DNA from 4 places in the Comamonas sp. lk genome. Region 1 is predicted to be linked to each of the others. Evidence: riboswitches for the same ligand, from Rfam matches in the RefSeq annotation. Region 1 holds a riboswitch; each other region holds the start of a gene.
The links. Region 1 has a riboswitch for cobalamin ahead of EAO39_RS15350 (TonB-dependent receptor). Riboswitches for the same ligand answer to the same signal wherever they lie in the genome.

Region 1 (7,658 bases):
ACGGCTGGCTTCGAAATACACACGCTTGCCGCGCATGGATTCAGGCACGCTGGCGGCAGCGCGGGCCACCTCGGCCTCAGTCTTGGCCCATAGCCGCTCGGCGCCCAGCGCTGGATCGATCTGCAGCAGGGCCCCGATTTTTTGCAGTACCAGATGCGCCTCGGCATAGGTGCGGGGCTCCAGCGCCACGACTTTGAGGCCTAGCGCCTCCAGACGCGTCGCGGAGCGCGAAGCCATGGAGATCAGCACCAGATCGGGCTTGAGCGCAAAAATGCTTTCGATATTCGGGTCCAGCCCGCCGCCGACCACGGGCACGGTCTTCACATGTGCAGGCCAGTTGGAATAGCGATCCACGCCCACCAGACGCTGGCAGCCATCGAGGGCGCACAGGGTTTCGGTCAGCGAGGGCAGCAGACTCACAATGCGCTGCGGCGATTTGGGCAGCCGCACGGTCACGCCGCGCGCATCGGTCACCTGCAAGGCGGTATCTGCAGCGCTTGCCGATGGGGCTGCGCCCGCACCCAGCACGCAGGCAAGCAGAGCTGGCATCAGCCGTGCTGCAAGCCAGCCGCTGTTTGGCTTTCTCGGCAAGCTCATGGCTGAGGGCCTTTCACGGCCATGGGCAGGCCGGCGCACATAAAGGTCACGGTTTCACAATGCGCTGCCACCTGCTGGTTAAGCACGCCCAGCGCATCCACAAAGGCCCGCACCTCGGCGCCCATGGGAATCACGCCCAGGCCGATCTCGTTGCCGACCAGAATCACCGGGCCTTTGGCCGCTTCAAGCTCTATCAAAAAGTGAGCTATCTGCGCATTCCAGTCCTGGGCCTGAGCCTTGCTTGACTGAGATTCCTCAGCTTCGGCAGGCATCAGCCAGTTGGTCAGCCACAGCGTCAGGCAGTCGATGACCAGCATGCGCTGCGGTGCGCTGTGCTCGGCCAGCACGCGGGCCAGTTCGCGAGGTTCCTCCAGTGTGGTCATGCCCGGCACCCGTTCGGCGCGGTCGCGCTGGTGACGGGCAATGCGTTCGCGCATTTCCGCATCCCAGGGCTGGCCAGTGGCCACCAGCACGGCCTCACGCCCGCTGGCGCCCGCCAACCACTGACGCGCCAGCAGCTCGGCGCGGCGGGATTTGCCACTTTTCTGGCCGCCCATCAGCAGCTGGCTGCGGGGCATGGCAATGGTGCAGGACTGACTCATGATTTCAATACTCAAACTTTGGCGCCCAGCCACTCGGCAATCAGCCGGGGAGCCGAAGCAAACCAGGCGTGGAAATAGCTGGCATGCACGCTGCCATGGCGGTACACGGCCTCACCGCGATCGGCCTGCACGGCCGTGCGCGGGCGACTGGTACGCGCCACCTGCTGCATGGCGGTCTCCAGCCGGCTGTAGTGAAACGTGTGGCCGCGCATGACGGTTTCATCGATTTGCAGCTGCTGCATGCCCAGGCCGGCCAGGCGCTTTTGCATGATGACCTTGCCAGGCAGCAAGTTCCACAGCTCCTGCTCGGCACCATCATGGCCGACCACCGACTGGCACAGGGCAAGCATACCGCCGCATTCTGCCCAGACGGGCTTGGCCGCCGCCAGGTGCTGCGCAAGACTTTGGCGCAGGCCGGTGTTGCCGGCCAGGGTTTTGGCATGCAGCTCGGGATAGCCGCCGGGCAGCCACAGCGCATCGCAGGCGGGCAAATCATCACCGGCCAGCGGAGAGAAAAATACCAGCTGCGCCCCCATGGCGCGCAGACAGTCCAGGTTGGCCGGGTAGATAAAGGCAAAGGCGGCATCGCGCGCCACGGCAATCGTGCGGCCTTGCAACCAGGGTTGCAAAGCCGGCGCAGCAGCGTCAGCAGGTTCGGGAGCCGAAAACTCCACTGCCCAGTCTTGCCAGCTGCCGCTCACAGAATCGCCGGTTTCGTCCGCATGCCATGGTCGTTGACCCAGAGGAATTTGCGCCAGGGCATCGGCCGCCGCATCCAGGCGCTGCAGCGCATCCTGAAGCTCGTGCGCAGCCACCAGGCCCAGATGCCGCTCGGGCAACAGCGCCGCGCCTTTGACATGGCCTGTGGCGCCCAGGCTGATGGCAGCCAACGCGCCCTGCCACAGCTCGGGCTCGCGCAGGCCCTGGCGCAGCAAATCGGCATGGTGGCTGGTCGCCACGCGGTTGGCCATGAAACCCGCCCAGCGCAAGCCGCTTTGATAGTGTTGCAATCCATAGGCCAGCGCGCCGAACGTGCCGGCCATGGCTGACGCATCGACCACTGCCAGCATGGGCAGACCCAGCAGTCGCGCCAGATCTGCCGCGCTGGGGCTGCCGTCAAACAAGCCCATCACGCCTTCGATGAGGATGAGATCGGCCTCCTGCGCCGCAGCGTGCAGTCGTGCCCGCACATCGGCCTCACCCGTCATCCACAAATCCAGTGAGTGCACGGGCGCACCCGTGGCCAGTTCATGCCAGTACGGGTCCAGAAAATCCGGCCCGCATTTGAACACCCTGACCTTGCGGCCCTGGCGCGCATGCAAACGTGCCAGGGCCGCAGTCAGCGTGGTCTTGCCCTGGCCGGAGGCCGGGGCAGTGATCAGCAAGGCAGGACAGCGCACAGGCTGGCCTGCCGCATCAGACGAGGAGGTGGTGCTCAGCATATGAAAGCGATAAGGGCTGCAAGCCCGCTCAATTGGCCGTCCACTTCACGCCCACATAGCCGCTGCGGCCCTCTGTGGCGTAGGTGCGGGCCAGCTCATAGCGCTTGTCGGTCAAATTGTTGATGCGTGCCACCAGGCTCCAGTTGCGTGTCAGCTCTTTTTGAGCCGTCAGATGCCACAAGGTGTAGCCGCCAAGCTCGAACTTGTTGGCAGCATCGTCAAAGCGCTTGCCCGATGTCTGCATCTGCGCACCCAGTCTCCAGCCTGCCACCAGGGTGTCGGCCGAAAGACTGGCATGGCGCTTGGAGCGACGTGCCAGCTGCAAGTCCTTGTCCGTATCGCGCGGATTCTGGAAGTCCACCGAGCCCTGCAGATTCACCACACCCACGCGGGTGGTGGCGGCCAGGGTAATGCCTTCATAGCGGGCATTGGCCACGTTGGCATAGCAGCCGCCGAAGGGACCGTTATTGCCCGGGCATGCACCGGTATTGCTCACATAGTTGATGAGGTTCGAGAGATTGTTGCGATAGACCGTGGCCGAGAAACTATTGCTTCCCTTGCCCCATTTCAGGCCCAGCTCCACATTGCGCCCCTTCTCAGGCTGCAGCGAGGAATCCCCATACATGCTGAAGCGCTGGTACAGCGTGGGTGCGCGGAAAGCCGTGCCCGCCGATGCCGTGGCTCGCCAGTGGGGCATGAACTCATAGCCATAGGCGGCACTGCCCGTGGTGTTGCCGCCAAACTCGCTGTCGCGGTCATGGCGGGCATTGAGCTGCAGCGTGTGCTTGCCGGCACGCAGACCGTAGCCCAGAGCCAGGGCGTTTTGCGAACGCGTGCGGTCGATATTGCCGTTGACCAAGCTGTCCTCACGACGCTCCAACGCTGCAGTCAGGGTGGAGACGCCCAGCTTCCATTCGTTCTGGAACAGATAGTTATGCAAGCGCGTGTCGGTTTCATAGACCGAGGGCTTGGTGGCGTAGTAATCGCGCGACTGCGTGTATTGCAAACGGGTGCTGTAAACATCGCTCCACTTGGCTTGCCAGTTCAGACCCAGGGTTTGCATCTTGTTGATGCTGCGATCATCGGCAATAGGAGCACTCTTTGATATGGTCGCGTCATAACCGGAATTGACGTAACTTTCCAGCGCCGTGGCCTCCACGCGCTGGTTGGGCGAGATCTGGTAGCCAATGCGGGCATTGAAGGCATTGTTGCGGTAGCCGTCCGCATCGGGATTGAAGCCCGCCGATGTCTTGGCGTTAAAGCCGTTGCTGCTGGCATGAGATGCACCCAGGCTGTAATCCCAGCCATTGAGGCCGCCGCTGATGCCGGTCTGCGCCGTCACCGTGCCGCGGCTGCCCCAGCCCAGGCCGATATAGGGCTTGGGCTTGCCCTCGCCCCGCTTGGTGAAAATCTGCACCACGCCGCCAATCGCATCCGAACCATAGACGGCAGCCGCCGGGCCGCGCAGCACTTCAATGCGCTCAATGGAGTCGAGTGGAATGTTCTGCCAGGAAGCTCCGCCGGTCGATTGGGAATCGACGCGCACGCCGTCGATATAGACCGCCGTAAAACGGGTCTCGGCTCCGCGCAAATAAACGCTGGTGGAGGCACCAGGGCCGCCATTGCGCACCATCTCGATGCCGGGTAGACGCGACAGTACATCGGCCACGCCAGCCGCACCACTGGTTTCAATGGTCTCGCGGTCCACGATGGACATATCCGCCACCAGATCGGACAGCGGCTGCTCGATACGGTTGGCCGTCACCACCGTCTCGGCCATGGCAGCGGTATCGGCCAAGGCGATTTGCTGAGCCAGCACAGGTGCAGACAACATGCAGCTGATGGCCGCAGCCACCAGGGAAGGACGGTGAAAAATGGAAGCCGTGCTGGCGTGCACGTGCGAGGCCACGGATGCAGTCTTGCATCGGGGTTGGTGTTGCGAACTCATGGGAAGCGACAAAACAATAGATACCCGGCGCCAACCTCCCCGTTGGCAATTGGGAAAAAGACGTGCCCACAGCTGAAGGCAGACAATCCACATCGTTGGCCGGTATCCGGGCTAAGCGAAACGTCCTTTTGCGAGCCTTCCCAGCACGCGCAGCGCCAGTGGCAAAGATGAAAAGGAGATGCCATGCATCTATTCGCTGACCGTTGCGGGGGCAGCGCAGGCACGGATCGCACCGCTTTGCGGCTTCACCTCCCTGCTTCCCGTTGAACTGGGGTCGCAGAAAGCAACTCCGAGCACCAACAGCGGCGCATTCTAATTAGTTTTGGCCGCAAGACCTCCTTCAATCAGAGTACCCCGTTGACGATTATTTACTATATAAATGAGCTTGGCGCTTTATGTGCCTGAGTTGCACGCTACGATTTTGGTAGAGGAAAATCTCCAACCGAGAAAGCATGCGCGCGTGTTTCCGGGTGCACTTAGCTTGCATCCGCCTTTCATGCACAAAGTCTCTCGGATTTCTGCACTTATTTACGGACTGCAAGACCTACAATGTCCGAGTCTATGACCCCCCAGACTTCTCTTGACCTCATTGCCGAGCGGGTAGAACGTTTAATGGTGCGCCACGAAGAACTTCAGCGCACCAACACCCTGCTGACCGAGCAAGTTGCCGCCCTGACCCAAGAGCGCGACTCTCTGCGCCTGCGCCTGCAAGCTGCACGCGCACGTGTGGACGCGCTGATCGAACGCCTGCCCGCCAACCAGGGCGAGTGATTCCCCAGACATTGCCACCAGACGCCCGCCCATGAAGCAGATCGAAGTGCAAATTTTGCAGCAAAGCTACATGCTGACCTGCCCCGAAGGTCAGCAAGAGCGCGTGCTGGAAGCCGTGCGTCGCGTGGATGAGGCCATGACCGGCATCCGCGACAGCGGCAAGGTACGTTCTCGCGAGCGTGTCGCAGTACTGGCTGCGCTCAATATGGCTTTCGATGTGCTGGACCGTGATGCCCAACAGACGTCCCAGCAAGCACAAGTGAACAGTGCCCAGGCTGAAATGCAGGCTGTGGCTCAGACTGAACCACTCAATCAGGAACAGCTGGCCGAGCAACAGCGCCAACTGGAATTGGCCGAACAGCTGGTGCTCAAACTCGATAAAGCGTTGGAAGACGATGCAAGGCTTTTGTGAAAGCCCGCAATCCTTGCGACAAATGCATCGCGGCGTGGCAAACGCCGTATCAATCGAAGTAAAATAACTCCTGTCTGCAGACCTGCCGGACTTTATATTTCCTTGAACCAATGCTCAATGAGCTCGGGCTTGGTAAATTTCCTGATGAGCGTGATCGTCTCGCGTCAGATGAACCCAACGTCAGGCTGCCCTCGCCCCCCTGAACCCCCGGTTCAGGATGACGGTCCGGTGGAGTTTGCAGACACCTTATACCTGTGCCGCCTGCTATTTCAGGGTGCACTTTCTGGGGCAGCAACACGCTGCCTCTCCTGAACCAAAAAAGCCGTTGAAGCTTGAAGCATCAACGGCTTTTTCGTTTATGGGCAATGCCAGTGATCAGGCGATGCCGGATGGAATCTTTGCCTGTGCATCTGCCATGACCTGGCCCAAACGTACCGGGCCCGCCGGCTGCCATGCGGGGTTGAACTGCAGCCCCGCACTTTGCGGCCACAGCAAGACCACGGTGGAGCCCAGCAGAAAGCGCCCCATCTCCTCGCCTTGCGCCAAATGAATGGCTTGCTCGCCGGTGTAATCCCAGCTCTTGAGATGACCCGTACGTGGCGGGTTGACCACGCCATGCCAGACCGTGGCCATGCTGCCCACAATGGTCGCCCCCACCAGCACCAGCACCATGGGGCCGTGCGCGGTATCGAACACACAGACCACGCGCTCATTGCGCGCAAACAGTCCGGGCACGCCGCGCGCCGTAGCGGGGTTGACCGAGAACAGCTCGCCGGGTACGTAAATCATGCGCTTGAGCTGGCCGGCGCAAGGCATGTGGATGCGGTGGTAATCCTTGGGGCTGAGGTAGATCGTGGCAAAGCTGCCGTTGTCGAACTGACGCGCCAGCGCAGCATCACCACCCACCAGCGCCGTGGCACTGTATTGATGACCTTTGGCCTGAAAAATCTGCTCGCCCTCGATAAGGCCGAACTGGCTGATGGCGCCGTCTACAGGGCAAATCCAGTCAGCCTGAGCCAGAGGCCGTGCACCAACCTTAAGCTCGCGCGTGAAAAATTCGTTGAAGGTGGCATAGGCCGCAGGGTCGGGATTGGCAGCTTCGCCCATGTCCACACCGTAACGGGCAATAAAGCGGCGAATGACGGATGTGGTCAAGCCACCGGCCTGCGCCTGGGCCAAACGGCCCATGAGAGCGGTCAGCGCCTGCTTGGGCAACAGATATTGGGAAAGTACGGCGAGTCGTTCAGACACAGTGGATTTTTGCTATCAAAGTTATAGAGATCGAAGCAGGATTCTAGCCAAGCCACGACCTGCTGTATTCGGTGTACTCCCCCATCACCTCAAACAGCGGATCGTGAGCCGCTGCCAAATCCCCAGACCAGCCGACTGCCACTACCAGGCGCACAATGAGCCGCTGATGCCATCAACATGCACGCCTGCCCATGCCTGATTCATCGCAGCAGCCCACCCGCTTCGCACCTGCAACCCCGGAGGTTCCGCCCTCCATAACCGACACGCCCTCGCTAAAACCGGCCTCTCCGGCAGACCGAGCCCCTGCACCCGCCGAGCCTCTGCTGACCGAACACATGGCACCGGTGCTGCTGTGGCTGCGCAATTTCCTGCCCTCACCTGTGGGCACCAATGCGGCAGAAGGTCTGCGCATGGCCGTGGGCGTGGCCCTCGGCCTGCTGATCACGGCATTGATCAGCCGCTGGTGGGACGGCCATGACAATGCGGTGTGGATTGTCTCTTCCATGGGTGCGACTGCCGTACTCGTCTTCGGCATGCCTGCCAGCCCGCTGGCCCAGCCCTGGCCCGTGTTGGCGGGATCGCTGCTTTGCATGCTGGTAGGCACGCTGAGCGAGCACTTTGTTCCCGACGAAGCT
Region 2 (7,658 bases), on a different contig from region 1:
AGCAGGCCGCGCATGCCGGGTTGTAAAAAAACCCTTCCAGCAAGTAAGATATTCCCTGATTTCTCTCTTCCACGCGCCCCTCCAAGGGCCAGCCAAGCGCCCGCTCAGTGACCCCATCGCCCACACCTGCTCCCTCTAAAGCGCGCGGTTCGACCTCGCTCAAGCTCTCCCTGATCCTGCCCTTTGTGGTCCTGATCGCCCTGCTCACCGCGGCGCTGGGCATGCTCTGGTACTGGACCGGCAGCCAGACCGTGGCCACATTGTCCGAGCAGGTGATGGAGGAAAAAGCCGAGCGCATTGCCCAGGCCATTGACCGACATATGCATGGCTCTGCCGCCGTGCTGGAGGCGACCTTTCCCCAGAGCATGCACGCCCCCCTCGATATTCGCGACGAGCTGCAGGCCTTGCAAACCCGGCTGTGGATTGCCACTTCGCTGCACAACCCGCCCAACAACTATGTGTACTACGGTAACCAGGCCGGACAAGGCATGGGCCTCAAGCGCCTGGACAGCACACAGGCACAGCTGCGCCTGAAAACCTATGCCGAGGAAATGCGCAGCTACTACCGCCTCGATGGCATCAACGCCCATCCGGTCTTTGAATCCACTGAAACCAAGCTGTTCGACCCACGCCAGCGCCCCTGGTATCAGCTGGCCCAGAAGACGCAGGCCCCTATCTGGACTCCGGTCTATATCGACTTTGGCATCAAGGATCTGGTCATCACCCGCGCGCGGCGCGTGCTGTCTGCCTCGGGCCAGTTCGAAGGCGTGGTGGCCACCGATATATCGCTGGCCGCACTCAATGGCTTTGTCAGCCAGTTGCAGCTCACACCCAACGGCCGCGCCTTCATCATGGAGCCCGGCGGGGAGCTGATTGCCGCATCGGGCCTGAGCAATACCCGGGCCACAGCCGACGGCAAGCTCGAGCGCATGACCGCCGCCAACAGCGGCGACGCCCTCACGCTGGCCGTCTATGAAGAAATCAAAACGCTGCCCCATAGCGCCGAAGCCGGAACGCAGCCGCGCACCGCCTTGCTCGACGATGGCCAGCACCACCAGATCCGCATCGCCTATCGCCGCGTGACGGACGGCGCCGGCCTTGAATGGACGGCCGTGGTGGCCGTGCCGCATCAGGACATTCTGGCCGGCGTTTACCGCCATATGGCCATGGTGTTCGGCCTGGGCCTGGTCGCGCTGATCGTGGCCACGCTGATAGGCACACGCATCTTTGGCACCGTGGCCAATGACATGCGCTCGCTGACCCGAGCCGTGCGCCGCGTGGGCCAGGGCGAAATCGACACCCCGATTGCGCTGCAACGCCGCGATGAAATTGGCGAACTGGCCGACAACTTCCAGCGCATGCGCAACAGCCTGTTTACCGACCCGCTGACCGGCGCCAGCAACCGCAGCGCGCTGCAGCACATTCTGGCCACCCTCACCCGCCCCGGCGCAGGACAGACCAGCGCCGCCCCGTTTGCCCTGCTGTTTGTGGACCTGAACCGTTTCAAGCCCCTGAACGACCGCTGGGGCCACGACAACGGCGATCTGGCCCTGACCGAAGTCACGTTGCGCCTGCGCCAATTGCTGCGCGAGGATGATGTGATTGCCCGCCTGGGCGGCGACGAGTTCGTCATCATTTTGCGCGGCGTCAGCGACGAGGAGCGGGTGCAAGCCGTGCGAGCCAAGATGCAAGCCTCGCTGGAACAACCCCTGACCACGCTGCAGGGCATTCCCGAGGGCGAAAGCGTGACCGTTGGTATCTCCGTGGGCCAGGCCCTGTACCCGCGTGATGCGCAGGATGCGCAAAGCCTGCTCAAACTGGCCGATCAGGACATGTATCGCCACAAAGGCCCGTCAGAGCGATAAGACTCTACGCCAACCGGATCTGAATGATTTCAGATAAATAAAGCTTCAAGCGCATATGTATCATGCGCTTGAAGCTATTAATTAAATAGCAACCAATCCAACCAGCGAGTCACACCAAGACCCGCTGCCGCGCCCCGGTGCCAAGGCCTCCTAAAATGGCAGGCTCTCTGTGAAAGCTGTTCCCTCATGACCGCACGCAAACTCTTCGTTACCACCGCCCTGCCGTACGCCAACGGCAACTTCCACATCGGCCACATCATGGAATACATCCAGGCCGACACCTGGGTGCGTGCGCAGCGAATGCAGGGCAATGCGGTCAACTTCGTCGGTGCCGACGATGCCCACGGCGCGCCCATCATGATTGCCGCCGAAAAAGCCGGCAAGACGCCCCAGCAGTTCGTGGCCGACATTGCCGCTGGCCGCAAGCAGTACCTCGACGGCTTTCATATCGCCTTCGACAACTGGAGCAACACCGACAGCCCGGAAAACCACGAGCTGTCTAAGCAGATTTACCGCGACCTCAAGGCCGCCGGTTTCATCGAAACCCGCACCATCGAACAGTTCTTCGACCCCGAGAAGAACATGTTCCTGCCCGACCGTTTCATCAAGGGCGAGTGCCCGCGCTGCCACGCCAAGGACCAGTACGGCGACAACTGCGAAGTCTGCAGCTCGGTCTATGCGCCCACCGATCTGATCAACCCTTTCTCGGCCCTGTCGGGAGCCAAGCCCGTGCTCAAGAGCTCGGAGCATTTCTTCTTCAAGCTCTCGGACCCGCGCTGCGTGGAGTTCCTGACCGAGTGGACGCAGGACGGCAAGCATGTGCAGCCCGAAGTGGCCGCCAAGATCAAGGAATGGTTTGGCGTGCGCACCAACCCCGATGGCACGACCAGCGAAGGCCTGGGCGACTGGGACATCTCGCGCGATGCGCCTTACTTCGGTATCGAGATTCCCGACGCTCCGGGCAAGTACTTCTATGTCTGGCTGGATGCGCCCGTGGGCTATCTGGCATCGCTCAAGGAATTGCTGACCCGCCGTGGCGAGAACTTTGACGCCTATATGGCCGACCCCGATCTGGAGCAGTACCACTTCATCGGCAAAGACATCATCACTTTCCACACGCTGTTCTGGCCGGCCATGCTCAAGTTCAGCGGCCGCAAGACGCCAACCAAGATCTGCGTGCACGGTTTCATGACCGTCAACAACGGCGAGAAGATGAGCAAGAGCCGCGGCACGGGCCTGGATCCGCTCAAGTATCTGTCGCTGCAAATGAACCCCGAGTGGCTGCGCTACTACCTGGGCGCCAAGCTCAACGGCAAGAACGAAGATATCGACTTCAACCCCGAAGACTTCATGCTGCGCGTCAACTCCGATCTGATCGGCAAGTACGTCAACATCGCTTCGCGCGCCGCCGGTTTCCTCACCAAGCGTTTTGGCGGCAAGCTGGCCCAGGTCAGCGAAGACGGCCAGACCCTGCTGGCGGCGCTGCGCGAACAACAAGCTGCCATCGTTGCCGCCTACGAGGCCCGCGACACGGCCCGCGCCGCGCGCGAGATCATGTTGCTGTGCGATCGCGTCAACAGCTATGTGGATGCCAACAAGCCCTGGGAGCTGGCCAAGAAGGAAGGCATGGAAGCGCGCCTGCACGATGTGTGCACGACCTGCATCGAAGCCTTCCGCATTCTGACCATTTACCTGCAGCCCATTTTGCCCAGCGTGGCCGCCGAAGTGTCCAACTTCCTGATCGTGCCGCCCGAAAGCTTTGGCGATGTGGCCAAGCCCCTGGGCGAAGGCCACCAGATCGGCGAGTACAAGCATTTGATGCAGCGCGTCGATCCCAAGCAGCTGGAAGCACTGTTTGAAGCTCCCACCGGTCAGGCCGCTCCTGCTGCTGCCGCTCCTGCCAAGGCCGAGAAAAAAGCGGCCAAGAAGGCCGAGCCCGTGATCGACCCCAACGCCCCGGGCGGCGAGCCGCTGGCCGAAACCATCAGCATCGACGACTTTGCCAAGGTCGATCTGCGCATTGCCAAGATTCTCGAATGCAAGAGCGTGGAAGGCTCGACCAAGCTGCTGCAGCTGACGCTGGATGTGGGCGAAAAGGACGAGAACGGCCAGCCCAAGACCCGCAATGTGTTCAGCGGCATCAGCAGCATGTACAGCCCCGAGCAGCTGCAAGGCAAGCTGACGGTAATGGTGGCCAATCTGGCCCCGCGCAAGATGAAGTTCGGCCTCTCCGAAGGCATGGTGCTGGCCGCCAGCCATGCCGACGAAAAGGCAAACCCCGGCATCTATGTGCTGGAACCCTTCCCCGGCGCCGCCCCCGGCATGCGGATTCACTGATGCCATCCCCCCTGAGGCGCTTTGCGCCTTCCCCCAAGGGGGACGACACCTTCGCCGCGAGGCGGCGGGGCCGCCTTAGGCTCTGGCTCGGTGTCTCCTCGCTGGGGCATGCTTTGTCGAGCTCCTGCAGGCCATGGCTTGCAGGGGCTTTTTTATGCCTGCTGTCCCTGTCCGGCTGCGCCGTGGTGGCCGTGGCGGGCACGGCCGTCAGCATCACCGCAGGTGCCGTGGGTCTGGCCGCCGATGCAGCGATTGGCACGGTCAAGATCGTGGGCAAAGGCGTGGGCAAGGCTGCAGACGCCGCGCTGGGCGACGAACCTGCCGATTGAATGGCGGCGAGCGCAGCCGCGTCTCGCCACAGGCCAACACGTTATACTGCGCCCGTTTTGAAGCGGGTTGACCGGCTGGCCATGCATGGCCGCTGCCAGCCCCTTCATCGCGACAACAGGTGCCCAGGCTTAGAACGTGTTTACGATCTCTACGCAGCCGCGTTGAGGCGCAATCGGGATGAGTTCGAAGCGATGTGGTGCCGCTTGCACCGGGGTGCAAGCCAGCCGCAGCGCGAAGAAATCGCCCGATTTCGCCCCAACCCTTTGGGCCAGTGCCTTTGCGGGCGCTCTGCGGTGTTGCGAATCCTCGCAATAGCACGGCTATTGCTGTGGTATCGCGCCTAGCATCCCATCCCGCAAAGGTACTGGCGCGGCGCCGAGGAGATCGTAAACACGTTCTTAGGCCAAGGGTTCAACGGGAACAGGGTGCAAATCCCTGGCTGCCCCCGCAACGGTCAGCAGATAAACCATTTCCACGCCCCCAGGGGCAAACCACTGATGTCCTACGTGGCCTCCCAGCGAGGTGCGCGGCGACATTGGGAAGGTGAAATGGCAGGCATCACGCCATCTGCGAGCCCGGATACCGGCCTGTTGAGCACCGTACCCCTGGGGAAGCCCCCGGCGTGCGGTATTTGCAACGACCGTCTGCGGGGAGCAGAAGTGGCTGCTTGCCTGCCCGGCGGTCAAAAAGCGCTGCAGCAAGGCCTGGGCATGTCACCTGCAGGCAGATGGTCAGCACTTTGTTGACCTCCATGAACCACCCTGACTTTGCAGCCAGAGCCCCTTTTCTCCATCCCATCGCTGCTGCGGCATTCCTGACCTGCCTGAGCGCGCTGTCCGCCACACCGGCCCTGGCCAGCGATGCCAGCACGCCCGCGTCCGAAGCCGCCATCACCCTACCCGCCGTCCATGTCACGGCATCGCCCGAAGGCGGACTGGGCCTGTCCCTGCCGTCCACCTCCGGCAGCCGCACCGGCATCACCACGCTCGACCTTCCCGCCAGCCTGGACCAGGTGAACAGCGAAACCTGGCAGGAGCGCGGCGACTCGCGCATGGCTGACATCATCGGCCGCACCGTGGGCATGACGCCGCTGTCGGCCACCAGCTACAACAGCCTGTCCTTCAGCACGCGCGGCTTCACCGGCACCAACTCCGTGGGTATCGCGGAAGACGGCGTGCGCCTGGGCGTTGCCTCCACCACCACGCCCTACCCCGCCAACAGCTGGGGCTATGAGCGCGTGGAAGTGCTGCGTGGCCCGGCCTCCATCGTCTATGGCTCAGGTACCGTGGGGGCCACGGCCAATGTGGTGCGCAAGCAGCCCACGCGCGAGACCGTGCGTGAGGTGCTGGTCGGCGCCGGCTCGCACGGTTCGGCCAAGCTGGGACTGGGCATGGGTGGCGCAATCAGCGAGACCCTGAGCTACCGGGTGGATGCCTACGGTCACTACACCAACGGCGAGCACGATATGAGCCGCGCCAGCGGCGGCAAGCTGATGAGCACCCTGCGCTGGCAACCCACGGCAGCGCTACGCGTGGAGCTGCTGGCCGATGTCAGTGACGAAAAGCCTGCCCGCTACTTCGGCACGCCCACTATCAACGGCTCCATCGTGCCCGAGCTGCTGGGCCGCAACTTCAACGCCGACGACAGCGACATCCGCATCAAGGACAAGCGCGTGCGCGCCCGGGCGCAGTACCAGATCAACGAGCAGTGGAGTGTGAGCAACGAGCTCTATCACTTCAAGGCCGACCGCTACTGGCGCAACATCGAGGCCTACCGCTACAACCCGGTGGCCCAGACCATTACCCGCAGCGACTATATCGAGCTGACACACGATCTGGAGCAGACCGGCAACCGCCTGGAGTCCAAGCTCAAGGCCGGCGCCCACCAGCTGGTCGTGGGCTGGGAAGTGAGCCGAGCCAAATTTGGCTATGCCTCGTCCGGCTTTGATTACTCCACCACCATGCCCGTAGATGCCGTTTATCACGGCTGGGACAACAGCAGCGCCATGATCCCGCGCTTTACCACGGCAGCCACCACGCACGACTTTTATGCCGAAGACGCCTGGACGCTCAGCGAGCGCTGGCTGCTGCTGGCCGGCATACGCCGCGATCTGACGGACTTCAACAGGAGCGACCTGATAGGAACCGGCTCGTTTGGCAAGAACCTGGGCGGCACCGCCTGGCGCCTGGGCCTGACGCACAAGCTCAATGCGCAGACCAGCCTGTACGGCCAGGTCTCCCAGGGCCATGACCCGGTCACCAATGTGCTGACGCTGAATCTCGCCAATCGCGATTACAAGCTGACCACGGCACGCCAGATCGAAGTGGGGCTGAAGCAGCAGTTCGGCCAGGGTCTGGGCGAGTGGACGGCAGCGGCCTACCGCATCGAGAAGAAAGACATCATCACCCGCGACCCGAACAACAGCCTGCTGTCGGTGCAAGGCGGCAAGCAGCATTCGCAAGGCCTGGAGCTGAGCAGCGTGCTGCGCCTGTCGCCCAACTGGCGCCTGGAAGGCAATTACGCCTTTGTCGATGCCAAATACGACCAGCTGATCGAAGCCGGCGGTGCCGACCGCTCCGGCAATCGCCCCAGCAATGTAGCGCGCAACACCGCCAATCTGTGGGCCCACTACACCACCCACAGCAGCATCGGCCGCTGGCAGGCCTCGCTGGGCGCGCGCGCCGTGGGCAGCCGTTTTGCCGACAACGCCAATACGGCCGTCAGCGGCGGTTACACCGTCTGGGATGCGGCTTTGAGCTGGCGCCCCCAGCCCGGCAGCACCTACCGCCTGACGGTGCGCAATCTGGGCGACAAGCTCTATACCTACTCGGCAGTGTCGAACGCCAGGGCCTCCCAGGCCTATCCGGGCGAGGGACGCCGTCTTGATCTGACGGCCGAATTCACGTTCTGAACGCAACATCAAAAGCCATAGCGAGCAGCGCATGAAATTCCTCGACTTCATGCATCAAACCCATTGAAAACGAGAGAACACATGCGCTGTCAGCTTCCATTTTTGAAGAAGGTATTTCCCTCTCGCCTGACCCTGGCCACGGGCTTGGCCCTGGCCTGCGCTTTGCTTGCGGCCTGCTCGCAGCGGCAAGAGACGCCGCCGGACCAGGCGGCCGC
Region 3 (7,658 bases), 980 kb from region 1:
GTTTGCAGCAACGGCGCTGTGAAAACAATTCTCGGCAACGGTTCGTCGGCCGAAAACCGGGCACGCCAGCGCATCACGACCTTGTGCATCCAGCGGCGCAAGGCAGGTTCATCCGGGCCGAATACCGGCACGATGGCAATGCTGTTCAATGGCAGGGATGCACTTACCAACAGCGCATCCAGCGCTTCTGGCAGAGAAGGCTCTGTCCTGTCGATAAACGCGATGCAAACAAGCAGTTTTTGCCCTTTTTTCAGCGCTGCCCGTTTGAGTTGCTCGGCCAGCGCTTGCAACTCCTGCTTGGCCGCACTGCCAACTCCTCCGCGTCCCAGCAGAATCATGGAAACCGTCTCGGTCATCGGCATGCATCCAGCGGTCAATGTGCTTGCGTCGCCGTTCATGGCTGTGCCTGACTCTGTTTGAGCGTGGGCCAGGTCAGCGCATCCGTGGTGATCTCCAGCTCAGGGTGCAAGGTTGCAGCCAAGCGCTGCGCGACCTGCACGCTGCGAGGTCCGGGAGTGGCCTGGGCATAGCTCATCACAAAAAACTGGCGCTTGCGAATTGCACTGACTTGGGCCAATTCCGGTTTGGCGAGAAGAAAGCCCATCTTGCCCTGTGCGCTGGGCATGCCATAGTCAACGATGACAATCCATTGCGGGTCTCGCTCAATCACGTCTTCCCAGTTACCGCGCGGCCAGTTGCTGGGAATATCGTCAAAAATGTTTCTGGCTCCGGCGGCATCCAGAATCGCCTGAGGCATGCCATAGCGTCCCGCCGTCACTGGAATTTTTTCCCCGCTGTCAAACACAAAAACACGCGGTTTGCTGGCGTTGGCCGCCATCTGTCCGGCCAGACGTTCACGGGCAGTCTTCAGCTGAGAGATCCGTGGAATGGCTTGACCCTCGACGTCAAAGATACGGGCCAAATTTCCAAGGTCCAGCTCCACATCTTCCAGGCCCACTCGCTGTCGGGCATTCACCCGAATGCAAGACTCCGCCAGCACATAGGAAGCAATACCATGCTCGGCAAGCAGCTCGGGAGTGACTCCACCCGCCCGAAATCCATAACTCCAGCCCGCAAAGACAAAGTCCGTACGGGCATCGACCATGGCTTCAAGACTCATGTCATGCGATGAAAGATTCGGCAAAAGATCCAGCACCGGTTTGATCTCGGGCGCAATCTCTTTGCGCGACGGAATGCCCGAGTAGCCCACGAGTCGGTCCCCCAGCCCCAGAAAAAGAAACATCTCCGTGATGTTCACATCGTGGGTTACCGCACGCTGCGGCACCTGGGTATAGGTTTGCGGCTTGCCGCACACATCGAGCACCAATGGCGGGTCATGAGGCATCGGCTGCAACGCAGCAACTGCGTTGGAGTTTTCCGTCAATTGCGCTGCGTGGACCTGATCCGACACTGGAGCCCGATCACAGCCTGCAAGCAGCGCTGCAACCGGGAACCAAAGCAGACAGAGCGCTGCATTGATAGATGGCATGGTTCTGTCTGCCCTCACCGCTTAGAAGCGCATATGCGCAGTGATCTCGAAACTGCGGCGATTGCCCAGCAACCATTGCGTGCTGCCGTAAGCAGACGCGGCATAGGTCTTGTTGGTCAGATTGCGACCCACCAGGCTCAAGCGGGTTTTGGGGTTGAACTGCCAGCTCAGCACGGCATCCGCCACCGTATAGCCGGGCAAAACCGAGGTGTTGGCATTGTCATTGAAGCGGCTGCCCACATGACGCAGGCCTAACGATGCGCGCCAGTCGCTCACGCTGTAGTGGGCCCAGAGATTGGCCGAATATTGAGGAATGTTCGCCGGACGATTGCCGGCACGGCTGATGCCAGAGCTTCCTTCGCGCAACTCGTCGAACTGCGCGTCCACATAGGCCAGATTGCCTTCAAAGCGCAAAGACTTTGTGGCATTGAGTGCTGCAGTGAACTCCACACCCTTTGATGACTGCTTTCCGCCTTGAATCGACTCGGAAGGGCGATTCGGGTCACGGGTGATGATGTCTTTCTTGGCGATATCAAACACCGCCACCGTCCACTCCCCACGGCCATTTCCCAGTTGCTGCTTGAGACCCAGCTCGATCTGCCGCCCCTTGGTCAGGCTGAAGCCCGAGTTGGATTTATTCAGGGACAGCAGACTGGTAACCGGATCATGGCCGGTGCTCATCTGCGCATAAACATTGGTGCTCTCATTGATGCGATAGCTTGCGCCCAGGCGCCAGGAAGTGCCGCCCAGAGATTTATCCAAGGTAGCGCTGCTGATCAGATCCTTGCGGTCAAAGTCATACATATCTCTGCGCAGACCAGCCATCAGCTGCCATTGCTCGCTGAGCTTCCAGACATCCTCCACGTAGAAAGCGTTCTGCCGAATCTTGGACTCGACCCGTGCCTTGTACACATCCGGGCTGTCCCAATAGCCATTGGAGGTATTCCAGGCAGAGACCACCGAATCGCCACTGTAAGGCGAGTTGTTGAGAGCGGTAAACCGGGCTTCGGAAATATCCCAACCTGCAGCGATCTGGTGACGGCCGGGTTTAAAGACTACCCCCAGGCGGTTGCCCGTCTGCTCCAGATCGTGACCGATTTCCAGATAGTCATAGCGTGCAATCGTGCCGGTTGCGCGATCGTAGTCATAGCCCTCGATATTCTTCCAATGCCGATCGGCCTTGAAGTGATAAAGCTCGTTGCGCAGCGTCACAGCCTCACTAGGCTGCCACTCCACTTTGGCCTTGAAGCGCTTGTCCTTGAGACGGATATCGCTATCGAGAAAATTGAAGTTCTTGTCGCGCAGCTCGGTGGCAAGACGGCCATCCACCACCGGCGTGCCGAAATAGCGTTCGGGTTTTTGATCGCTGATATCGGCCGTCAAGTCCACGCGCAAGTCTGCGCGAGGCTGCCAGCGCAGCGCACTCATGATTTTCTTGCTGTCGCTTCTGCCCAGATCACGCTCGCCATCGCTACGTTCACCGTACAGATCAACACGGTAACTCCATTCCTGGCCTATGGACCCTGTCGCGCCTATGCCGGCGCGCGCGCTGCCATTCGAGCCGGCGCCGACCATGGCTTCCACAGAGCGCTCACGACTTGGCTGCTTGCGCACAGCGTTCACTGTTGCGCCCATGGTGCCGCTGCCATACATCAACGACCCTGGGCCACGCAGCACATCAAAGCGCTCGTAACCCCAGCTGTCATGCGGATAGGTCGTCGTGCCGGCAGCAACACCCAGCATGATTCCATCCTCGGCCACGCCAACCGAATTGACGCCATTGAAACCACGACTGGCGAAGGACAGGCCGCCATTGCCAGGAGAGCTGGTGGCCGTCAGTCCCACGGTACGACTGACAGCATCCACCACGGCGGCATCGGCACGTTCGGTGATTTGCTCGGAAGAGACAGAATCCAGGCTGGCGGGCAAGTCCTTGACGGGAACGGCCAAATAGGAGCCGGAACGCGTCGTCTGATTGAGCTGCAGCTGGGGCAGTTCTCTATCGTCTTTGACAGTGACTTCCGGCAAAGTCGCGTCGGCCAAGGCCAGGCCGGGCATCCCGGCCAGCAGCTGCACTGCAGCGCAGCTGGCAGTCAACGCAAAACGGGTGGAGTAGGAATGAAGAGCACGCGCATTCGAGCGCATTGTGGTGTGAGGCATAGCTTCGGAAGCTCATACCGCCTGATGTGAAGGCCGCACACATAACAACCAGTCGCCGCAGGACGACAAGCGCAATAAGGCTGCCGTCCACACCCCGCAGACAGTTGTGAGAAAGATGCGCAAAGCGCACCGCCATCAGCTCCAGGCCGGTCTCCGGGCTCACAGAATTCTTTATGTTTCCAATAAAGCAGATCTGACCTTCCCAAGCAGCCCATTCAAACGAAGTTGAATCAGCAGCACTCAGTGGCTGAAGTCCGGAGAAATCCGGTCTTCTTCAGATTTTTTCTGTATACCGTTGCGGGGGCAGCCAAGGACTCAGGCTTTTCGGCCCTTACCTTGTTCCCGTTTCACTCGCATCTTCATGCAAGCACCTGAAGTTGGTTTGCTAATTGATTAGCGTTGCGGATTCTATCCGCGTCGAGCGAAAAATTCCCGATTGCACGCTCAACATTCATGTTTTTCAAGGTATGAAAACGCCACTCTACCGAGCTTACGCCGCGTCAGCAGCCAGTTTCATGAACCCATCATTTTTTGGCGATGCAAGCAGCCTCCATGCGAGAGCCCGGTCGAACCGAATCAGCTACGCCTGCGCAGCAAATAGATATCCATGATCCAGCCGTGCTGCTGACGAGCTTGCTGCCGCCTGGCACTGATGTCGGCCTTGATCTGCGCCAACCGCCCCTGCATCAGGATTTGCTGCGGCATGCCCAGATAGGCACCCCAGAAAATATCGACATCGGGCTCGACCACCTGCTCGTACGAGCATTGACCGTCCAGCATGACCACAAGCGTATCAACGCCTGCTGGCCAGGCTGCCTCGCGCAGTTGACGGCCGGTGGTCACCAAAAACGGCGCGCCGATATCGTTGAGCGCTATGCCATGCGCGCTGCACAGGACCTGCATTGATGTGATGCCAGGCACCACCTTCACCTGCGTCTTGGCCAAGCCCAGACGCGAAGCAATGCGCAAAGTGCTGTCATACAGAGCGGGATCGCCCCAGACCAGCAAGGCCACACGACCTCGCTCATGCCCAGACTCATGCCCATGGCCCGCAGGCAGATGGGTAGACAAACACGCTCTCCAGCGCTCAGCGATGGCGTCATGCCATTCATTGACCTGCTGTTCGTAGTCGTCCCCTTGCTGGCGGCGCACAGGCATATCGAAGTGCGCAATACGACTCGAGTCCACGCACAGATGTTGCAAAAGCGTCATCCGCACTTGCGCCAGTTCGGCCTTGTTATCCTCCTTGTGCGGCAGCAGGATCAGATCGGCCTGGCGTATCGCCTTCTCTGCCTCGCGCGTTATGTGGTCGGGGTTGCCGGTGCCGATTCCGATCAGAAACAGCTCCAGCATCAGATCCCCTCAGCGCCAGCAGGAAACCGGGGCTCATCGCCGCGAGGACGGTAACGCCGGTCATAGTCGTCGGCATAAAGACAGCTGAGCCCGAAGCCCTCCTGGCTCAAGGTACGCCCCACCAGAATCAAGGCACTGCGCTGCAAGGCATTGGTCTGCGCCGCTGCAGCAATCTCCCCCACACAGGTACGAACAATGACTTCATCCGGCCAGGAGGCTCGCCAGACAATGGCTGCCGGGCAATCGGCGCCGTAATGCTCCAACAACTCCTGCTGGACTTGCTCTGCCATATGCACCGAAAGATGAATGGCCAACACCGCCCCTGTGGCGGCAAAAGCGGCCAGCGCCTCACCGCTAGGCATGCTGGAGGCTCGCCCCGAGGTCCGGGTCAGTACAACGGACTGGCAGGAGCCCGGCAGCGTCAACTCCGCGCCAAGCGCTGCAGCCGCAGCGCTAAAGGACGGCACACCAGGCGTCACCGTATAAGGAATCTGATGCTCGCGCAGGCTACGCAGCTGCTCGCCCATGGCCGACCAGATGCTGAGGTCGCCAGAGTGCAAGCGGGCCACATCCAGACCCTGTTCATGGGCTTTCTGCATTTCCGCGACGATGTCCTGAAGCGACATGGGTGCCGTGTTGACCAGGCGCACGCCCTCGGGGCAATGCGCCAGCAACTCCGCAGGGACCAGCGAGCCCGCATACAGACACACAGGGCAAGAGGCCAAAAGATCGCGCCCACGCACCGTGATCAGATCTGCAGCGCCCGGGCCGGCGCCTATAAAGTGAACTGTCAAGAAAGAACTCCTGTTTTCATTGAATAAGAAGCCGGCATGCAGTGTGCAATCGCCAGCGTTGCATGCCGGTCGGCCGATACCATGCGCGGCATAAGCAGGCGGACGGCTTCATGCATATGCCTACGCTTAGGACTGTGATCTGCCGAAAGCTCTGTATGCTTTGCGGCGCTGCCTGCCAGTTGCTCGGCACCGTAGATGGCCAAGGCCTCGGACACGCTGCCGACGCCAAAACGCTGCTCAATGCGCAAAGAGACAGAGTCGGTATTGACTTGCCGAATATTGGCTTCCTCGCACACCCAAAAATCTGCATGTGATGTTGCCGACGCGGCCCAGCGCTTCAATTCAGGCCAGGCAGGGGTATGCAGCCTGGACGCCAACACGGCATGGGTCCAGTTGCTGTGTGTCAGCTCGGATGCCGCCAGCGCTTGACATGCCTGCTCCCAGCAATCGCTGAAAGAATGCTGCAGCGCACCGGCCCGAAATCCCCAGCCAGCGATCAGCGCCATCATGCGCTCCACACCCACTGAACCAGAGGTCTGGCGGTGTTCCACGATTGCATGCGCCCCAGGGGCTGGGCTTCGCTCCACTGCAGCTGCAGCAGCTGCCCGCCATGCTCGCGGTGCAAATCCATCAGAAGCGCCTGCGTCTGCAGCGCCACGGCGTTCACCACCAGTCGCCAGGGCCCACGCAAACGGCTGCGCAAAGCGTTGAACAAGTCCATATCAAAACCGCCACCGACAAACACGGCCTGCGGCTGTGGACTCAATGCATCCAGCGAGGTCAGAGAGTCGCCATGAATCACCTTCAGCCCAACCGCATAACGCTGTGCGTTCTGCGCAATCCCGGCAACCCGCGCGACGTGCTGCTCCACGCAGATGGCCTCTCCACCGGCCAGACACCATTCAATCGACACCGAGCCGGAGCCCGCACCCAGATCCCACAGACACTCGCCCTTGCGCGGTGCAAGCGCGGCCAGGGTCATGGCCCGCACAGGGCTCTTGGTGATCTGCCCGTCATGCACAAACATGTCCACGCTGCGGCCTGGAACCTGCACCAGCCCCAGACCGCCGCGTGCTTCAAAGGCGGCCGCCACAGGGGCGCTGGCCGCTTCGTCGCGCAGCTGCCCAAGCAATTGCTCAGCCGATGCACTGCAAATGCTTTGCTCCGCGCTGCCTGCATTTGATACCAGCCACATGGGACTGCTGCCCCAGCCCTGCTCACACAACCACGATGCCAGACTGTGCGCAGCCGGCCCATCGCGCAGCAGGCAGATGAAACGCTCGCCGTCAGCCAGCAGCGGTCTCAGTGTCTCCAGAGGTCGGGCATGCAAACCAAGGCAATGGCTATGCTCCTGAGACCATCCCAACTCCCCGGCAATCCAGGAAAATGTGGAAGGCTGCGGATGGTTGCGCCACTCACCACGCTCCAGATGCTTTGCCAGCGATGCACCGGCGCCAAAATGAAAAGGATCGCCCGAAACCAGAACGGCGACCTTTGCCTTCTGGCGCAGCAGCAGCACGGGCTCCACGCTGAAGGGAACCGGCCATGGCCTACCTTTCTCCCCGACCTGCCCCAGCACCAGATGCCGTGGACTGCCGAAGACGACACTGGCATCATCCAGGTCCCGCTGAGCGGCCGCGCTCAAGCCATCCCGCCCGGAGGGATGTATTCCGATAATAGAAAGCCACGGATTGGCCATGACCCAAGTTCTCCTGTTAGGTGGCACGTTTGATGCCCATCTCATGTCCACCCGCCTTCATGAGGCCGGTGTTCAAGCCATTTATTCGTATGCAGGCGCCACCCAAACCCGTCGCACGCCCGTACTGCCCAGCCGGGTGGGCGGCTTTGGGGGCATCGATGGA
Region 4 (7,658 bases), 1.0 Mb from region 1:
AAGCCAGGTAGTAATGTGGCGGCACCAGGTCGGGATCGTGGTAGCTGGCCATGGCATCGAGCTGGTAGCCACGGGCCGGCTGTATGCCCACAAACACCTGACCCAGGCGCAGTCCGGCGATCATGAAGCGGCCGTTGCGCAGCATGGGGTCCTGTCGGGGCTCGCCCCAGCGCTGCTCAATGGCCTGCCGGTTCGCCTCCGGCAGGCTGTCGAAATATTGCTGATAGCTCGCCAGATCCAGACTTTGCCAGGCGGGCCGCAGCTGCCACGAGTCGGGATCGTTGGTGATGCCGTGCTGCAACGTCTGCATCAGCGCATCGCCATCGGCAGGCAAGCCATCCAGCGTATAGCCCTGGCGCTCAAGCTCCTGCAGTATCTGTATAACGGAAGCTGGCGTATCCAGCCCGACGCCGTTGCCGATGCGCCCTTCCTTGGTCGGGTAGTTGGCCAGGATCAGCGCCAGCCGCTTGTCGGCATTGGGCTTGGATCTCAAAGCACACCAGCGCCTGGCCAGCTCCACCACAAAAGCCATGCGCTCCGCATGCGCCTGGTACTGCACCACGTCCGACTGCGTCAGCTCGCTGCGGTGAGACAGGCCTTTGAAGCTGATGGCGCGCGTGATGATGCGCCCATCCACCTCCGGCATGGCCACATGCATGGCGATATCGCGGGGCTGCAAGCCATGCGCATCGTTAAGCCAGCTTTGTTCGTTGCCGCCAGACAGGATCAGCTGCAGCACCGGGATGTCGCCGGCCAGCGCATGATCACCAGGCGTCTCCAGCGACGACTGGGAAAATGCCGTGGTGTTGAGAATCAGCGCCACCTGGTGCTCGGCGCACAAGGCGTGCAGCATGCTCAGGCAGTCCGCATCCTTGAGCGATAGCAGGGCCAGCGGCAACGGATTCAGGCCTTTCTTGAGCAGTTGCTCGCACAAGGCGTCGAACACGCGCGTATTGCCGGACTGCAGATGGGCGCGGTAGAACACCACCAGCACCACGGGAGCGCCAGCATGCCATTGCATCTTCCCGGCTTGCTGCCAGGCCTCAGCCGAAGCGCTGGTCAGCTCGGGGTGATACACCGACACCGGCGGCAAAGGCCTGGGCGGCAGCGCCTGCTGCGGCCCCTCCAGAAACGCGTGCCACAGATAGCCAAACAGCTCGCGTGCATTGGCCGCACCGCCTTCGCGCAGATAGCGCCACAGCGTGCGGCACTGCTCCATGCTGGCCGTGCTTTTTTGCAGCAGATTCAGATCTTCGGTGGTGTCGCCGGAGAACATGACCAGCGCAATGCGATGGCGGCGGCAGATGTCGCGTATGCGGTCCGTGCCATAAGGCCAGTAGCTCTCGCCTCCCAGGTGATCGATCACGATCACCCTGGCATGCTGCAAGACCTCGTCCACGTAAAGATCCACCGAAGCCGGCTGGCGCAAATGCATCAGATTGGCGAGGCGAACACTGGGCATCTGCTCGCCGTCCACGCCCGATTGCAGCTGCGCATAGGCGTCGGCCAGCAGCGCCAAGGTGGTGTCGGCCGCACTCAGAATCACGATCTGGCCGGGCGTCTGCTCCATGCTGGCAACAAAGGCTTCGTCATCTACAAAGCCACCGGGCTGAACGGCAAGCAGGTGCATCAGAGCACTCCCGCCATCTGAGCATTCAGCTCGGCGCGGATGTCGTTTTCATCCAGGTCGTGGCCTATGAAAACCAGATAGGTCTGACGCTCTTCAGCGGCACGCCACAGGCGATCGAAATAGCTGTCGAAGCGCTTGCCCACGCCGTGCACCACCAGGCGCATGGGCTTGCCGGGCAGAGCCACAAAACCCTTGATGCGATACACCGTGTGCTTGGCTACGATTTGCTCCATGGCTTCGAGCAAGGCCTCGCGCTCGACTTCGGGCAGCTTGATGACGATGGAGTCAAATTCCTCGTGATCGTGTTCATCATGGTCATGCGCGCCCTCATGATCGTGATGACCCTTGCGTTGCTCTATGGTCTCTTCCGAAGCGCTGGACAGGCCCAGCACCACGCCCAGATCGATGCGGCCATGGTCGGCCGCCACGATCTTGACTTGCGCAGGAATCTCTTCGCGCACAATGGCTTCCACCTTGGCGCGGTCCTGCGCACTGGCTTGATCCAGCTTGCTCAGCACCACCAGATCGGCGGAGATCAGTTGATCTTCAAACAGCTCGTGCAGCGGCGACTCATGGTCCAGATTGGGGTCCAGCTTGCGCTGCGCATCCACGGCCGCCGGGTTGGCCGCAAACTGGCCGGCCGCAGTGGCGGGCACATCCACCACGGTGATCACGGCATCGACGGTGCAGGCATTCTTGATCTCGGGCCAGTTGAAGGCCTGGACCAGGGGCTTGGGCAGGGCCAGACCGCTGGTCTCGATCAGGATGTGATCAATCTCGTCACGGCGCTCTATCAGCTGGCGCATCACGGGGTAGAACTCTTCCTGCACCGTGCAGCACAGGCAGCCATTGGCCAGCTCATACAGCTGGCCGCCCTGCTCGACGCCATCGTCGTCGCAGCCAATGCCGCAGCTGCGCAAAATATCGCCGTCGATGCCCAGCTCGCCAAATTCATTGACGATCACGGCAATGCGGCGGCCGTTGGCATTCTCCAGAATATGGCGTAGCAAGGTGGTTTTGCCGCTGCCCAAAAAGCCGGTCACGATGGTGGCGGGAATTTTCTTGCTGCTGTTCATAGCTTTACTCCAAAAAATAAGTTCTCACAAATGCCGCTGCTGCGTAGCGGCGCTCAGGTACTGGGCCTGCAGCTCCAGGGCACGACATAGCCCTGGCTCTCATGCTCGCCATGCATGGCCTGCACCTGGTAGACCTGTTGCAGATGTGCGGGCGTCAAAACTTTGCGCGGCTCGCCGCAGGCCGTGATCCGGCCTTGATTGAGCAAAAGCACGCGGTTGCAAAAGCGGCTGGCCAAGGTCAGGTCGTGCAGGACCACTACCACGGCGCTGCCGGCATTGCACTGGGCACGCAGCAGCTCCATCACACTCAGTTGGTGATAAGGGTCCAGCGCCGCCACGGGTTCGTCGGCCAGCAGCAGCGGCGCCTGCACGGCCAATGCCCGGGCCAGACGCGCCCGGGCGCGTTCTCCGCCCGAGAGCTGATCCAGATTGCGCTGCTGCATGGAGCTCAGATGCATGGCGTCCAGCGCTCTGTCAACCGCCTGAGCATCTTCGTGCGACTGCGAGTTTCTGGCCCAGCCACGCTGGTGCGGTAAACGCCCTAGCGCCACAAAATCGCGCACCTTGAGCGGCCAGACCACCTGATCGCCTTGCGCCAGATAGGCAATGCGCCTGGCTCGCTGGGCGGCGGAAAGCCGCTCCAGATCCTCGCCGTCCAGACGTACCGTTCCCTGGTGGGGCAAGAGCTGGGCCATGGCCCGCAAAGCCGTGCTCTTGCCGGCTCCGTTGGGGCCTATCAGCGCAAACAGCTCACCGGCGCGAACCTCAAACGAGAGTCCATGCACGCAATCTCTGCCGGCAAGGCCGACCCGCAGCGAATCCACGGATAACACTTGCATCAGCGTGTCCTCCAGCGCTCGCGCAGCACCAGATACAGAAAGAAGGGCGCGCCCATCAAGGCCGTCACCACGCCCAGCATCAGCTCGACACGACCGCTGAGTAAGCGCAGCGCAATGTCGGCAGCCAGCAGCAAGGCGGCACCGCCCAAGGCGCTGGGCAGCATCAGACGCGAAGGTTTGTAGCCTACGGCAGAGCGAAACAGATGCGGCACGACCAGGCCAATAAAGCCTATCGTGCCCGTGACGGCCACGCTGGCACCCACGCAAAGCGCCGTACCCACGATGATTTGCGCCCGCAGCCGGGGCAGATTCACTCCCACGCTGCGCGCTTCATCCTCGCCCAGCGTCAGGGCATCCAGCTGGCGGGCACTGAAGGCCAGCAAGGCCAGTCCCAGCGCGATGAAGGGCAGGCACAGGCGCAGCTCGTCAAAGCTGCGGTCGGCCAGCGAACCCATCAACCACAGCACGATGTCCTGCATGTCGGTGGGCGTAGGCGCCAGATTGATGGCCAGCGAGGTCAGCGCGGCCGTCAGCGACGAGAGCGCGACACCGGCCAGAATCAAGGTCAGATTGCTGGCCCCTTGGCTGGCAATGCGGTAGAGCACCAGGGTAGACAGACCGGCAGCGCCCATGGCGACCACGGGCAGCAACCAGGCATTCCAGTGCCATAGACCGAAGTAAATGCACAAAACAGCGCCCAGACCGGCGCTGGAGCTGACTCCCAGCAAACCGGGCTCGGCCAAAGGGTTGCGCAACAGGCCTTGCAGCGCAGCGCCCGCCGTGCCCAGCGACATGCCGACCACGATGGCCAGCAGCACACGCGGCAGCCGCACCTGCTCCAGAATGGCGCGGTGACGCAGCGCCAGCTCCGTGACTTCTTGCGGCTGCGACACGGCACTCCACCAATCTGCAACGCCGATGGAGACCGAACCTATGCCCAGCGACACGGCAGCCAGAGCCGTCAAGGCCAAAAGCAAGGCCAGATTCAGTGCCCAGGTCTGCTGGCGAGAATCCTGCTGCCGGGCGCTCATACCGGAGCACCTTTGGCGGTTGCGCCGCTCAGGCCCAAGGCATCCAGCTGGGCTGCAACGGCTTCTGCCGCTTCAATCAGCTGCCAGTTGCTGCAGCCCCAGTCGTTTTCGGTGAGCGTGACCACGGGGATACGCGACAGCAGAGCCTTCATTTGTGGATGACGGCTCAAGGCGGATTTGGCATATGCGGTGTCGTTGACCATGGAAGGCGTGATGAACACGTCAGGCGGGTTCATCAAGATGCGCTCCATATCAAGGCGCCCCCAGCCTTTGAGGCCCAAGGCCGTGGCGTGGTTGCGCAAGCCGGCTGCTGCCAGCACCGCATCGACATGGGTTTGCGTGCCGGCACTTCCGCCATTGGGGCGCAGATACAGAGCGTTCAGCGGGCGCGAGCTGGCCTGCAGCTTTGCCAGGCGCGACTGCACGTTCTGCACCAGTGCCTTGGCTTCGGTTTCGCGCCCTATGGCCTTGCCCATCTTGAGCGTGCTGTCCAGGATGGCCTGCCAGTCCGTAGGAAACGGCACCGTGACGATGCGCACGCCGTACTGCTTGAGCAAGTCCTGCTGATGCCTGGCATTCCAGCGCCGCGAGGCCAGCACCACATCGGGCTTGAGGTGTAGAACATCTTCGGCCGAAGCCTCATTGGCGGCAAACTGGCTCGCCTTGGCGACCATGGAAAAGCGCTTCGCATCCTGGCTCTGACGCGACAGGGAAATGATTTGGGAAGGATCGGCCAGACTCAGGGCCAGAACATCGGCGCAGATATTGGTGGACATCAGGCGCGGCCCGGCAGATTGAGCCCAGGCGGGCGCCACGCAGGCCGCAGCCATCAGCACAGGAAGCAGCAGACTGCGCATCAGTAATCCACCCCGGGCTGTGCTTTGACGCCCTGGCGGAACGCATGTTTGACATCGGCGATCTCGCTGACCGTGTCTGCCAGCGCATAAAGCTCCTGCGGGGCATCGCGTCCGGTGATCACCACGCTCATGCCCGCAGGGCGCGCGGCAATGGCGGCGACCACCTGCTCGACCTTCAGGTAGCGGTACTTGAGCATGAAGCTCAGCTCATCAAGCACCACCAGGCTCAGCTGCTCATCGCCCAGCATGCGCAGGGCTTGCTGCCAGGCCAGGTCTGCAGCCTGTTTGTCGCGGCTCCAATCCGTGCTGTTCCAGGTGCAGCCCGTTGCCATGGCGTGATAGTCCACAGGTGCCGGCGCGCCCTGCCCCATCCAGCCCAGCTGATGCAAAAAAGTGATCTCGCCCGAGGTATGGGTGCCGGTGATGAACTGCACCAGGCCGGTACGCATGCCGTGACCCAGGGCGCGGTACAACATGCCGAAAGCGGAGGTTGACTTGCCTTTGCCAGGCCCAGTCACAAGCAGCACAATACCGCGCTCATCAGACGAGCGGGCAATGGCAGCGTGCACGCTGGCTTTTTTCTGCAGCATGCTTTGCGCATGTGCGTGAATGAACTGTTCGTCCATGCTCTCCCCGAGCGAAATGGCGATAAAACCCATTCCCAAGGGAGAACGACAGCCGGGACGAGCAATGCCGCGCAGCAATGCTGCAGACACACCATGACCCGCTAACAACCACACCCCGTGGAACAAGACCGAGAACGAACAGGTCGGTATTCTGGCTCACCGTCATCCAGCACACACACCTTCCCGGGTTTCAAGACCCAGTGGTATCAACGTGTGGCTGTCAGGTTTACAGCAGCGGGGGCTGCGCCGGAATGGTCGAAGGCAACTTCAACGCACCGGACTTCCCGTTTCAACTGGCCTCAAACAAGGCCCAGTCTCCTGATCGCAAGTTATCAATTATAGAAGTGTCCTCGATGTGTTTCGAGTTCATTTCCTCAATCACCGAATATGGCCGGCCTGCCGCCAGCCAGACGCGTCTGAAACGACGCACCCGGCCGAGCGGCGGCAAGCAGGCCCTTGGTAGCGCACAAGAAACCGTTGGGCGCTACCGCCAAGCTCCATCAGTCCAGGCTGACCTTGGCCTCGCGCACAACCTTGCCCCATTTGCTGGTTTCCGCTGCGATAAAGGCATTGCACTCTTCTGGCGTGCTGCCTTCGGCAAAGGTTCCCATGCTGGCTTCCATGCGGGTGCGGATTTCCTCGCTGCGCACGATGCGGGCCACTTCTTTGGACATGCGCTGAATGATGTCCTTGGGCACGCCGGCAGGTGCCAGCATGGCGGCCCACGTACTGCCTACCAGACCGGGAATGCCCTGCTCGGTAAACGTGGGGACATCCGGCAATATCGGCAAGCGCTTTTCGCTGGCCACTCCAATCAGGCGGATGCGACCGGCCTTGGCCGGCTGAATCAGATTGGGAGGCGGATCGAGAAACAGCGGAATCTGTCCGCCCATGAGATCGGCCAGCGCAGGCGATGCACCCTTGTAAGGCACATGCACCATGTCGGTCTTGGTCAAGAGGCGCATCAACTCCGAAGTCAGATGTGCGGCAGAGCCCGCACCCGACGAGCCAAAGCTGACCTTGCCGGGATGAGTCTTGGCATAGGCAATCAACTCGGCCGTCGTCTTGAATGGCGCATTGGCAGCCACAGCCGCCACCAGCGGCGAAATACCCATCAGCGACACGCCTGTCAAGTCTTTGGTGCTGTAAGGCAGCTTGGCATAAAGCGAGGGATTGGCCGAATAGGCGGCGATGACGACGCCGAAGGTATAGCCATCGGGCGCAGCCTTGGCCAGTTGGTCAACACCGATGATGCTGTTGGCACCCGGCTTGTTTTCCACAATGATGGGCTGACCCAAAGCCTTTTGCAGGCCTACTTGCAGCAGACGTGCCATCTGGTCGGTAAAGCCGCCGGCGGTATAGGGCACGATGATGCGAATCGGCTTGTTCGGCCAGGCATTGTTGGCCCAGGCAGGGCTGACAAGCGCTGCAGCCGCAGCGGCCGTGCCGGCCGTGGTGGTCTGCAGAAACGCGCGCCTTGAAAATGCGTTGGACATATGTCTCCTTGGGTGTGTGACAAGTTCCTGGAGCAGGCCGTGGGCAGGCTGCACCAGAAACTTGTAGAGATCGGGGCAATGGCATGGGTGCGGCCGAGCTGGT

Region 2: it holds a riboswitch for cobalamin, as region 1 does, so the genes downstream of both, EAO39_RS19225 (TonB-dependent receptor) here and EAO39_RS15350 (TonB-dependent receptor) in region 1, are expected to answer to the same signal.
Region 3: it holds a riboswitch for cobalamin, as region 1 does, so the genes downstream of both, EAO39_RS11045 (TonB-dependent receptor) here and EAO39_RS15350 (TonB-dependent receptor) in region 1, are expected to answer to the same signal.
Region 4: it holds a riboswitch for cobalamin, as region 1 does, so the genes downstream of both, cobO (cob(I)yrinic acid a,c-diamide adenosyltransferase) here and EAO39_RS15350 (TonB-dependent receptor) in region 1, are expected to answer to the same signal.

The regions. Positions count from the first base shown of each region.
Region 1 is NZ_UOOB01000001.1:3,370,911-3,378,568, forward strand. Features, by position in the region: gene EAO39_RS15335 (helical backbone metal receptor) at 1-549, opposite strand, end outside; gene EAO39_RS15340 (bifunctional adenosylcobinamide kinase/adenosylcobinamide-phosphate guanylyltransferase) at 594-1,175, opposite strand; gene EAO39_RS15345 (cobyrinate a,c-diamide synthase) at 1,211-2,641, opposite strand; gene EAO39_RS15350 (TonB-dependent receptor) at 2,670-4,475, opposite strand; cobalamin riboswitch at 4,669-4,905, opposite strand; gene EAO39_RS15355 (DUF904 domain-containing protein) at 5,151-5,360, shown strand; gene EAO39_RS15360 (cell division protein ZapA) at 5,392-5,772, shown strand; gene asd (archaetidylserine decarboxylase) at 6,148-7,023, opposite strand; gene EAO39_RS15370 (HPP family protein) at 7,215-7,658, shown strand, end outside.
Region 2 is NZ_UOOB01000002.1:96,435-104,092, forward strand. Features, by position in the region: gene EAO39_RS19205 (patatin-like phospholipase family protein) at 1-26, shown strand, start outside; gene EAO39_RS19210 (diguanylate cyclase) at 108-1,865, shown strand; gene metG (methionine--tRNA ligase) at 2,052-4,202, shown strand; gene EAO39_RS19220 (hypothetical protein) at 4,316-4,531, shown strand; cobalamin riboswitch at 4,908-5,138, shown strand; gene EAO39_RS19225 (TonB-dependent receptor) at 5,284-7,443, shown strand; gene EAO39_RS19230 (ABC transporter substrate-binding protein) at 7,525-7,658, shown strand, end outside.
Region 3 is NZ_UOOB01000001.1:2,388,034-2,395,691, reverse strand. Features, by position in the region: gene EAO39_RS11055 ((2Fe-2S) ferredoxin domain-containing protein) at 1-398, opposite strand, end outside; gene EAO39_RS11050 (ABC transporter substrate-binding protein) at 395-1,345, opposite strand; gene EAO39_RS11045 (TonB-dependent receptor) at 1,511-3,649, opposite strand; cobalamin riboswitch at 3,776-4,039, opposite strand; gene cobF (precorrin-6A synthase (deacetylating)) at 4,226-5,002, opposite strand; gene cobM (precorrin-4 C(11)-methyltransferase) at 5,002-5,796, opposite strand; gene EAO39_RS11030 (cobalamin biosynthesis protein) at 5,793-6,305, opposite strand; gene cbiT (precorrin-6Y C5,15-methyltransferase (decarboxylating) subunit CbiT) at 6,302-7,495, opposite strand; gene EAO39_RS11020 (cobalt-precorrin-6A reductase) at 7,488-7,658, shown strand, end outside.
Region 4 is NZ_UOOB01000001.1:2,372,294-2,379,951, reverse strand. Features, by position in the region: gene cobN (cobaltochelatase subunit CobN) at 1-1,630, opposite strand, end outside; gene cobW (cobalamin biosynthesis protein CobW) at 1,630-2,706, opposite strand; gene EAO39_RS10975 (ABC transporter ATP-binding protein) at 2,760-3,545, opposite strand; gene EAO39_RS10970 (iron ABC transporter permease) at 3,545-4,576, opposite strand; gene EAO39_RS10965 (ABC transporter substrate-binding protein) at 4,573-5,433, opposite strand; gene cobO (cob(I)yrinic acid a,c-diamide adenosyltransferase) at 5,433-6,059, opposite strand; cobalamin riboswitch at 6,183-6,396, opposite strand; gene EAO39_RS10955 (tripartite tricarboxylate transporter substrate binding protein) at 6,560-7,555, opposite strand.